One region of the Prauserella sediminis genome, then DNA from elsewhere that is predicted to be linked to it. Evidence: riboswitches for the same ligand, from Rfam matches in the RefSeq annotation. Region 1 holds a riboswitch; the other holds the start of a gene.
The links. A riboswitch is a leader RNA that binds a small molecule or an ion and turns the genes downstream of it on or off. The one in region 1 is predicted to bind S-adenosylmethionine.
Positions count from the first base shown of each region.

Region 1 (4,156 bases):
AGTCGGCCACCAGCTGCGTCGCCGCCGACGACAGTTCCCGCAGGTCCGAGCCGACGGCGTCGACCAGGGCGGACACCCCCGCCGCATCGATCCGGCCACCCGCCCGTTTGACCTCCGCACGCACGAAGGCCTCCCGTTCGGCGGGCTTGGTGATCTTGGCGCATTCGGTGACTTCGGCGCCCGCCTTCCTCAGCGCCGTCGGCAGCGACTTGGCGGCCTTGCTCCGGCCACCCCCGGAATGCACCACGACGAGCGTCACGCCGTCGGCCGGGTCCTTCAGATAGGCCGACACGGCGTCGGCGAGTTCCTGCCCGATGTCCTGCGCCTGTTCCAACACGATCACCCGGCCCTCGCTGAACAGCGACGGGCTGACGAGTTCGGCCAGCTCCGGGGGCGTGAGGTCGGACACTTTCATCCGCGTCAGTTCGGCCGTCTCGTCCACGGCTCTGGCCGCGCCTACGGCGGCGTGCACAGCCCTGTCGACGAGTAGTTCTTCGTCGCCCAGCACGAGGTGCAGGGGCGCAGGGGCGGCGGTCGACGCGGTCACACCCTGATCCTGCCACGGTGACATGGAGCGCAACGGCATGGCCGGGACTGATCGCTATGCCCTAATGTGGTCCCCACACACGCCGCGCAGGCATACGGCGGACAATCGAATACCGCTCATCAAGAGGGGCAGAGGGAACGGCCCGCAGAAGCCCCGGCAACCGGCGTCAGCCTGTCATCTCGATTCCGCGAGGTAGCTGACGACAACGGTGCTAATTCCGACCCGTGCCAGCGGGGCAGATGAGGAAAGGAACCTCGCGATGACTGCAGCCCTGACCCCCTCCACCACCAAGGCCGTCGACCTCGGTCCGGCCGTCGAACTGGTGTCGAAGGAAGAGGGGCACCGCCAGCCGCTCGCCCCGGAGTTCGTCTCCGCGGAGGACTTCTCGCCGCTCGAGGTCGGGTACGACTTCGGCAGGGTCCGCCGGGAGGACATCGAGTCCGGGCCGCGCAACATCTGGCGCTACAAGAAGCTGCTGCCCGTCCCGTCCAACGTCGAAGAGATCCCGAACACCGAACCGGGCTGTACCCGGCTGGTGCGGGCCGACAACCTGGCGAAGGCGCTCGGTGTGAAGCGCCTCTGGGTGAAGGACGACACCGGCAACCCGACGCACTCGTTCAAGGACCGCGTGGTCGCCGTGGCGCTCGCGGCGGCACGTGAGTTCGGCTTCGACACGCTCGCCTGCCCTTCGACGGGCAACCTGGCCAACGCCGTGGCTGCCGCAGCCGCCCGCGCCGGCTGGCAGTCGGTGGTGCTCGTGCCGTCCTCGCTCGAGCGCGCGAAGATCCTCACGACCGCGGTGTACGACGGCGCACTGCTCGCCGTCGACGGCAACTACGACGACGTCAACCGCTTGGCCACCGAGTTGGCCGCCGAGCACGAGTCGTGGGCGTTCGTGAACGTCAACGTGCGGCCGTACTACTCCGAGGGGTCGAAGACGCTCGGCTTCGAGGTCGCCGAGCAGCTCGGCTGGCGCCTGCCCGAACAGATCGTGGTGCCGATCGCCTCCGGTTCGCAGCTGACCAAGGTCGACAAGGGTTTCAAGGAGCTGGCGCAGCTCGGCCTCGTCGAGGACTCGCCATACACCATTTTCGGTGCCCAGGCCAGCGGCTGCTCGCCCGTCTCGACGGCTTTCCGCAACGGTCACGACGTCGTCCAGCCTGTCAAGCCCGACACGATCGCGCGGTCGCTGGCGATCGGTAACCCGGCCGACGGGCCCTACGTGCTCGACACGGTGAACCGCACCGGCGGCGCGGTCGAGGACGTCACCGACGACGAGGTGGTCGAAGGCATCCGGCTGCTGGCCCGCACGGAAGGCATCTTCACCGAGACCGCGGGCGGCGTGACCGTCGCGACGGCGAAGAAGCTCATCGAGGCAGGCAAGATCGACCCGGACGCCGAGACCGTACTGCTGATCACCGGCGACGGCCTCAAGACCCTCGATGCGGTCGAGGACAAGATCGGCCCGAAGGCGACGGTCGCACCGTCGGCGGCCGCGGTGAACGAGGTCCTCGGCGGCTGACGACCGGACGGCCGGGTCTCGGCTGCTTCCGACTCCCTCGTTCGACGCGGGCCGTTCCGTCACGGTCCCGGTCCGCGTCGAACGAGCGCGGGTTCGTCCCCGTCGCCAGGGACGACCGCGAGGTCTCCGCCCCGGTCGGTCCGCGCGACGAGCGCGCCCACTGCCTCCAAGGCATCCGTGGTGGTGTCGCTGGGGTGCCCGTAGTCGTTGTCTGCACCGACGCTGACCAGCGCGATGCGCGGTCGCACCGCGGCCAGGAACTCGGGCCTGGTGTAGCGGCTGCCGTGGTGTGGCACCTTGAGCACCTCGGCCCCCAGGTCGACGTCGCGAGCGAGCAGGTCGCTCTGGGCGGTCAGTTCGATGTCCCCGCTGAGCAGTACGCGTCCCGCGGGCGTCGACGCGCGCAACACGGCCGACGTGTCGTTGACGACGGTGCCGTCCTCACTCTCGCCTGCGCGTGCGCGTTGCGGCGTGTAGTGCGGACCGAGGACCTCGAGGGTGAGTGCGTCCCAGCGCAGCGTCCTGCCGACCGTCAGGTCGACCAGCGGCACCGCGCGGCGACGGGCCGTGGTCGACACTTCGCGCCACGCCCACGCCGGACTGCGTCCGCGGCCGACGGCGATCGCACCGACACTGCGGCCGTCGAGCACGGCATGCAGGCCGCCGACGTGGTCGGCGTGGAGGTGGCTCAACGCGACCAGTGGCACCCGCCGGACGTCCAACCGGTCGAGACAGCGGTCGATCTCCCTGGCATCGGGACCGACGTCGACGACCACGGCCCGGCCGGGCGTACCGGTGGCCAACACGATCCCGTCACCCTGGCCGACATCGCACGCCACGACCGTCCAGCCGGCGGGCGGCCATCCGGCCTGCAGGAACCGTGGTGGCACGGTCACCACGAGCGCTGCCGTCACACCGATCGCCACGGCCATGCGCGCCTTTCGGTACCGCAGCGCGGCGACGGCACCGACGGCGATGCCCGCGGCGGCGACCCCGCCCCACCACCCCGACGGCCAGGACACGACCGCCCCGGGCACTGCGCCCGCCTCCCGGGCGACGATCACGAGCCAGCTCACCCCCGGCCCGGCGAGGTGCACCAGGACCTCGGCCGCCGCCGGTGCAGGCACGGCGAGCGCGGCCGCCGCCACGCCGAGCACCGTGACCGGCGCGACCACCGGCGCTGCGAGCAGATTCGCGGCGACGGAGACCATGCTGATCTCGCCCGCCATGCCGGCGATGACCGGTGCGGTGGCGACGAAGGCGGCCACAGGCACGGCGAGCGCCTCCGCCATGCCGGGCGGGACGCGCCGCGCAGCGAGCGCGGCGGCCCACCGGGGTGCCAGGAAGATCAGACCCCCGGTCGCGACGACCGACAGCGCGAAGCCCATGCTCGTGGCCATCGCCGGGTCGACGAGTATCAGTCCGCAGACGGCCGCCGCCAGCGCCGGCACCACGGAGCGCCGGCGTCCGAGCACGAGGGCGGCGAGTCCCAGGGCTCCCATGACCGCGGCGCGCAGCACGCTCGGTTCGTAGCCGACGAGCACGACGAACCCCGCCAGCGCGATCCCGGCCGCACCTGCCGAGACGCGTGGACCGAGCCGCACGGCACGCGCGAGCAGGAGCACCGCACCGCACACGATGGCGACGTTCGAACCGCTGACCGCCGTGAGGTGGGACAGCCCGGCGTCGAGGAACTCCTTCTCCACACACGCCGACTGATCACCGGTGTCGCCGACGACGAGCCCGGGCAGCAGGCCCGCTTCGTCCTCGCCGAGCACTCCCGAGGCATCCCGCAGTGCGCTGCGCACGACGTCGGCCGCGCGCTGCCAGACCGGGGCCGCGTCGACCCGCTCCGGTGGTCCGCGCACGTAGCCGACCGCCACGGTCAGATCCCCGCGGCGGGCCGGTGCCAACGAGACCGTCACGCTGACCCGCTGCCCCGGCAGGAGCCGGGCCCACTCGCCTACCGGCCCGATGAGCAGGACACGTCCCGTCGACGAGAGGCCGTCGCCGCCGGACCCGGCCCCGCCCGTGCCGACACGGGCGGCCTCGTCTCGATCATGGACGCTCACGACGTCCACGGGCAC
Region 1 covers NZ_JACIBS010000001.1:7,987-12,142, forward strand. The annotation lists gene holA (DNA polymerase III subunit delta) at 1-547, opposite strand, end outside; SAM riboswitch class I at 661-793, shown strand; gene thrC (threonine synthase) at 807-2,069, shown strand; gene FB384_RS00055 (ComEC/Rec2 family competence protein) at 2,129-4,156, opposite strand, start outside.

Region 2 (4,156 bases), 2.8 Mb from region 1:
TAAGGTTCGCGAACCGGTGAACGATCACAGCGGCCCGGTACCCCTTCGCGGGGTGCCGGGCCGCGTTGTGCTGAACTCATTGCCGTGACCGCTGAACCACCGGGACTGCTCGGGCCCGCCGAGATCCGGAAGCTCGCCGCAGAGCTCGACGTCCGCCCGACGAAGAAGCTCGGCCAGAACTTCGTGCACGACGCCAACACGGTGCGCCGGATCGTCGAGCTCGCCGAGGTCGGATCGGACGCCGCCGACACCGTCGTGCTCGAGGTCGGCCCCGGACTGGGGTCGCTCACGCTCGGCCTGCTCGGCACCGGGGCGCGGGTGGTGGCGGTGGAGATCGACCCGGCGCTCGCGGGCCGACTCGAACGGACTGTCGCGGCACACGCACCGGAGGCCGCGTCGCGGCTGACGGTCGTCGCCGACGACGCGCTGCAGGTGGACAGCGGGCGGATCGGCGAGCCCGACGCGCTCGTGGCGAACCTGCCGTACAACGTCGCGGTCCCGGTGGTGCTGCACCTGCTGGCCGAACTGCCGTCGTTGCGGCGGGTGCTCGTGATGGTCCAGACCGAGGTGGCCGACCGGATGGCCGCGGCGCCCGGTGGCCGGGTCTACGGCGTGCCGAGCGTCAAGCTCGCCTGGTACGGCACGGCCCGCAAGGTCGCCGCCGTGCCGCGGTCGGTGTTCTGGCCCGTGCCGAACGTCGACTCCTCGCTCGTGGCGTTCGACCGTGGGCCGGAGCGCACCGACGCCGACCGCGACGCGGTGTTCGCGGTCGTCGACGCCGCGTTCGCCCAGCGGCGGAAGACGTTGCGCGCTGCGCTCTCGTCGTGGGCGGGATCGGCCGAGCGGGCCGGGGAGATTCTGGCCGCCGCCGGTGTCGAACCGCGCGCCAGAGGCGAACAGCTCGGCATCGAGGAGTACGTGGCGATCGCCAGGGCCGCCGCGGAAGCATGACGTCGGCGCGGCCGTCAACCGTGCCGGGTTCGATGTGATCTACGGCCCGTCGGCTTGCCTTTCCGGCCGGGTTTCCGGTCTACTATGTGGGAATTCCATCCCGAGCGACCGAGAGACCTGGCTCGTCGACGTCGCAGCAACCTCCCTCGAGGACGGTGCTACCGCCAGGAGCGATGGAGGAACGCGATGTATTTTTCCGAGCCGCTCACCCGGCGTCTGGTAGTCGATCACCGGCGGCGCACCGTGTCTGCGTGTCGTCGCTCCGCCGACTTGGCCTGAGCGCGCAGCGTCGCGAACCTGCCCACGGAACGGTCGCACCGTCATCGCGGCCAGGGACAGGGTCCACCTCGCCAGAGTTGTGAACCGGCCGGCTCCGAGCCGGACGTCGCAGCGCGAGGTCGGCGCCGCCCGATCCGATCTTCCGCCGTTTTTCTCCCGGCCCCGGTCAGTGACTGCGCGGGCCGGTGAGCCCATGAGCTGTCTTGGAGCTGCTGTGATCACCGTCGAGAACGTCAGCAAGTCGTTCCGCAATACCGAGTCCGATGCACCCGTGCAGGCGCTGCACGAGGTCAATCTGGACGTCGGAGCAGGCGCACTGTTCGGTGTCGTCGGCGAAGCCGGTGCAGGAAAGTCGACGCTGGCGCGCTGTGTCGCCCTGCGGGAGCGGCCCGACCGCGGCTCGGTCCGCTACGACGGGCTGAACACGACCACGTTGGACGGACGCAAGCTGCGGGAGGCGCAGAGCCAGGTCGCCGTGGTCGACTCGCGGCTGCGCCCGGAGCGGACCGTGGCGGGCAACATCGCCGCCCCGTTGGAGCGCGTGGGCGTGGACGGAGCGCGCAGGCGGCAGCGCGTCGCCACGCTGCTGGACGTCATCGGGTTGAGCCGCGCGGCGGCGCAGGTGCCCGCCGACCTGTCCCCGGGGCAGCAGCGCCGGGTGTCGGTGGCGCGGGCGCTGGCCGGCGGGCCGGCCGTGCTGCTCGCCGACGATCCGACCGCGGGAGTGGACGCGGACGAGAGCGGCGCCGTGCTGTCGGTCCTGGACCGGGCACGTGCCGAACTGGGCGCGACCGTGCTGCTGACGACGTCCGACGCAGGCGTGGCGCGGCGCGTGTGCGACGACGTGGCGCTGCTGGACCACGGTTCGGTCGTCGAGAGCGGCAACCTGCTGACCCTCGCGGGTACGCGCGGCAGCCGGATCGCCGACGAGCTGCTGCCGTCGGTCGAGACGTCGCCGTCCGAGGCGGCGCGCTTCGACGTCGTGGTGGACGTCGTGCTGGTCGGGTTCGCCTCGGTCGGTGCCCTCCTGCCCGAGGCGAGCGGCCGGTTCGACGTCGAGATCGCGACGATCGGCGGTGGGCTGACGCGGTTCGGGGACACGCCGGTGGCGCGGTTCCGCATCGGCCTGCGCGGGCAGCGGGCCGACGCGGCGCTGGCGTGGATCGCCGAGCGCGGCGCCCACGTCACGCACACCCTCTGCGGCCTGCGCACCGTCGCGGCCTGACCGAGCCGCGCGTGTCCTGACGCCCGCCCGACGTTGCCGGCCTGCCGTTTCCGGACGACGTCGAGGACGCGTGGGAGCGGTGACACGGCGCGGCTTGCTCGACGCGCTGACGCGCGGCCGCGCCGGAACCGGCGGGGCGCCAAGTACCCTGGGTATGTGCTTGCCGTCGTACCGACCCCCGTGACCGTCACGGTGCCGTCCAAGATCAACGTGCACCTGGCGGTGGGACCGGCGCGTGAGGACGGATACCACGAGCTGACGACCGTGTTCCAGGCGTTGTCGCTGACCGACACCGTCACTGTGTCGGCAGCCGAGGAAACGTCGTTGCACGTCCGCGGTGAGGGTGAGAAGACCGTGCCGCGTGACGAGCGCAACCTGGTGTGGCGCGCGGTCGACGTCCTCGCCGAACATCTGGACACGACCCCGGCCGAGCTGGGCCCGGTGCAGATCGCGCTGGACAAGAACATCCCGGTGGCAGGCGGCATGGCGGGCGGCAGCGCCGACGCGGCCGGCGCGCTTCTCGGGCTGGCGACGCTGTGGAAACTCGACCTCTCGCGTGACGAGCTCACGCGGTTGGCGGCGAAGCTCGGCAGCGACGTGCCGTTCTCCCTGCTCGGCGGTACGGCGCTGGGCACGGGCCGGGGTGAGGAGCTGCTGCCGGTCCTGACGCGGCACACGTTCCACTGGGTGCTCGCGTTCGCTCAGCGTGGTCTGTCGACGCCCCGTGTGTACCAGGAACTCGACCGGCTTCGCGACGCCGGCGAGCCCCCGCCGGCCGCAGGCGATCACGACGTGGTCATCGAGGCGCTGGCCTCGGGGGACCCGCACCGCCTTGCCGAACTGATCGGCAACGACCTGCAGATCGCGGCCGTGTCGTTGCGCCCCAATCTGCGGCGCACACTGCGCGCGGGTGTCGAGGCAGGAGCGCTGGCCGGTCTGGTGTCCGGTTCGGGTCCGACGTGCGCGTTCCTGTGCGAGGACGCCGAGGCCGCGGTGCAGGTGTCCGCGCGGCTGTCCGGGGCTGGTGTGTGCCGGACGGTGCGGGTCGCCAGCGGCCCGGTGCACGGGGCGCGGGTGGTCGAACCGGACGGCGGCCCCTCGGGCGGCGAACCGCCGTGGGACCCGACCCCGCCGCAGGCACACGCATGACGTTCGCCGCGCTCCCTGCCGGCCCCTGCGGTCCGGTGGTCCTGGTTCCGCGCGAGGACCTGCGGGAGGCGGCGAGCCGCACTGTCACCATCGACCACGCGACCGGCGTGGTCGCACAGCGTTTCCGCATCGCGCGAGAGGTTTGTCTGACGCATGGCCAACCTGGTCAATCTCGAATCAGTGAGCAAGTCCTACGGTGTCCGGCCGCTGCTGGACGAGGTGTCCCTCGGCGTGGGTGAAGGGCAGCGCATCGGCGTCGTCGGGCTCAACGGCGGCGGTAAGACGACGTTGCTCGAGGTGCTCGCGGGCATCACCGAACCCGACTCGGGGCGGGTGAGCCGCATGCGCGATGTGCGCATGGGCGTGGTCACCCAGCGCACCGACCTGCCCGACGGCAGCACCGTGGGCGAGGTCGTACTGGCGCGTTTCGACTCCGAACACGAGTGGGCCTCCGATGCGCGGGTGCGCTCGATCGTCGACGGGCTGGGCATCGCGGCCATCGGGCTCGACACTCCGACGGCCACCCTCTCCGGTGGGGAACGCCGCCGGGTC
Region 2 covers NZ_JACIBS010000001.1:2,828,313-2,832,468, forward strand. The annotation lists gene FB384_RS12880 (resuscitation-promoting factor) at 1-3, shown strand, start outside; gene rsmA (16S rRNA (adenine(1518)-N(6)/adenine(1519)-N(6))-dimethyltransferase RsmA) at 85-951, shown strand; SAM riboswitch class I at 1,044-1,131, shown strand; gene FB384_RS12890 (methionine ABC transporter ATP-binding protein) at 1,445-2,455, shown strand; gene FB384_RS12895 (4-(cytidine 5'-diphospho)-2-C-methyl-D-erythritol kinase) at 2,612-3,604, shown strand; gene FB384_RS12900 (ABC-F family ATP-binding cassette domain-containing protein) at 3,758-4,156, shown strand, end outside.
Region 2: another riboswitch for S-adenosylmethionine. It lies ahead of FB384_RS12890 (methionine ABC transporter ATP-binding protein); the one in region 1 lies ahead of thrC (threonine synthase).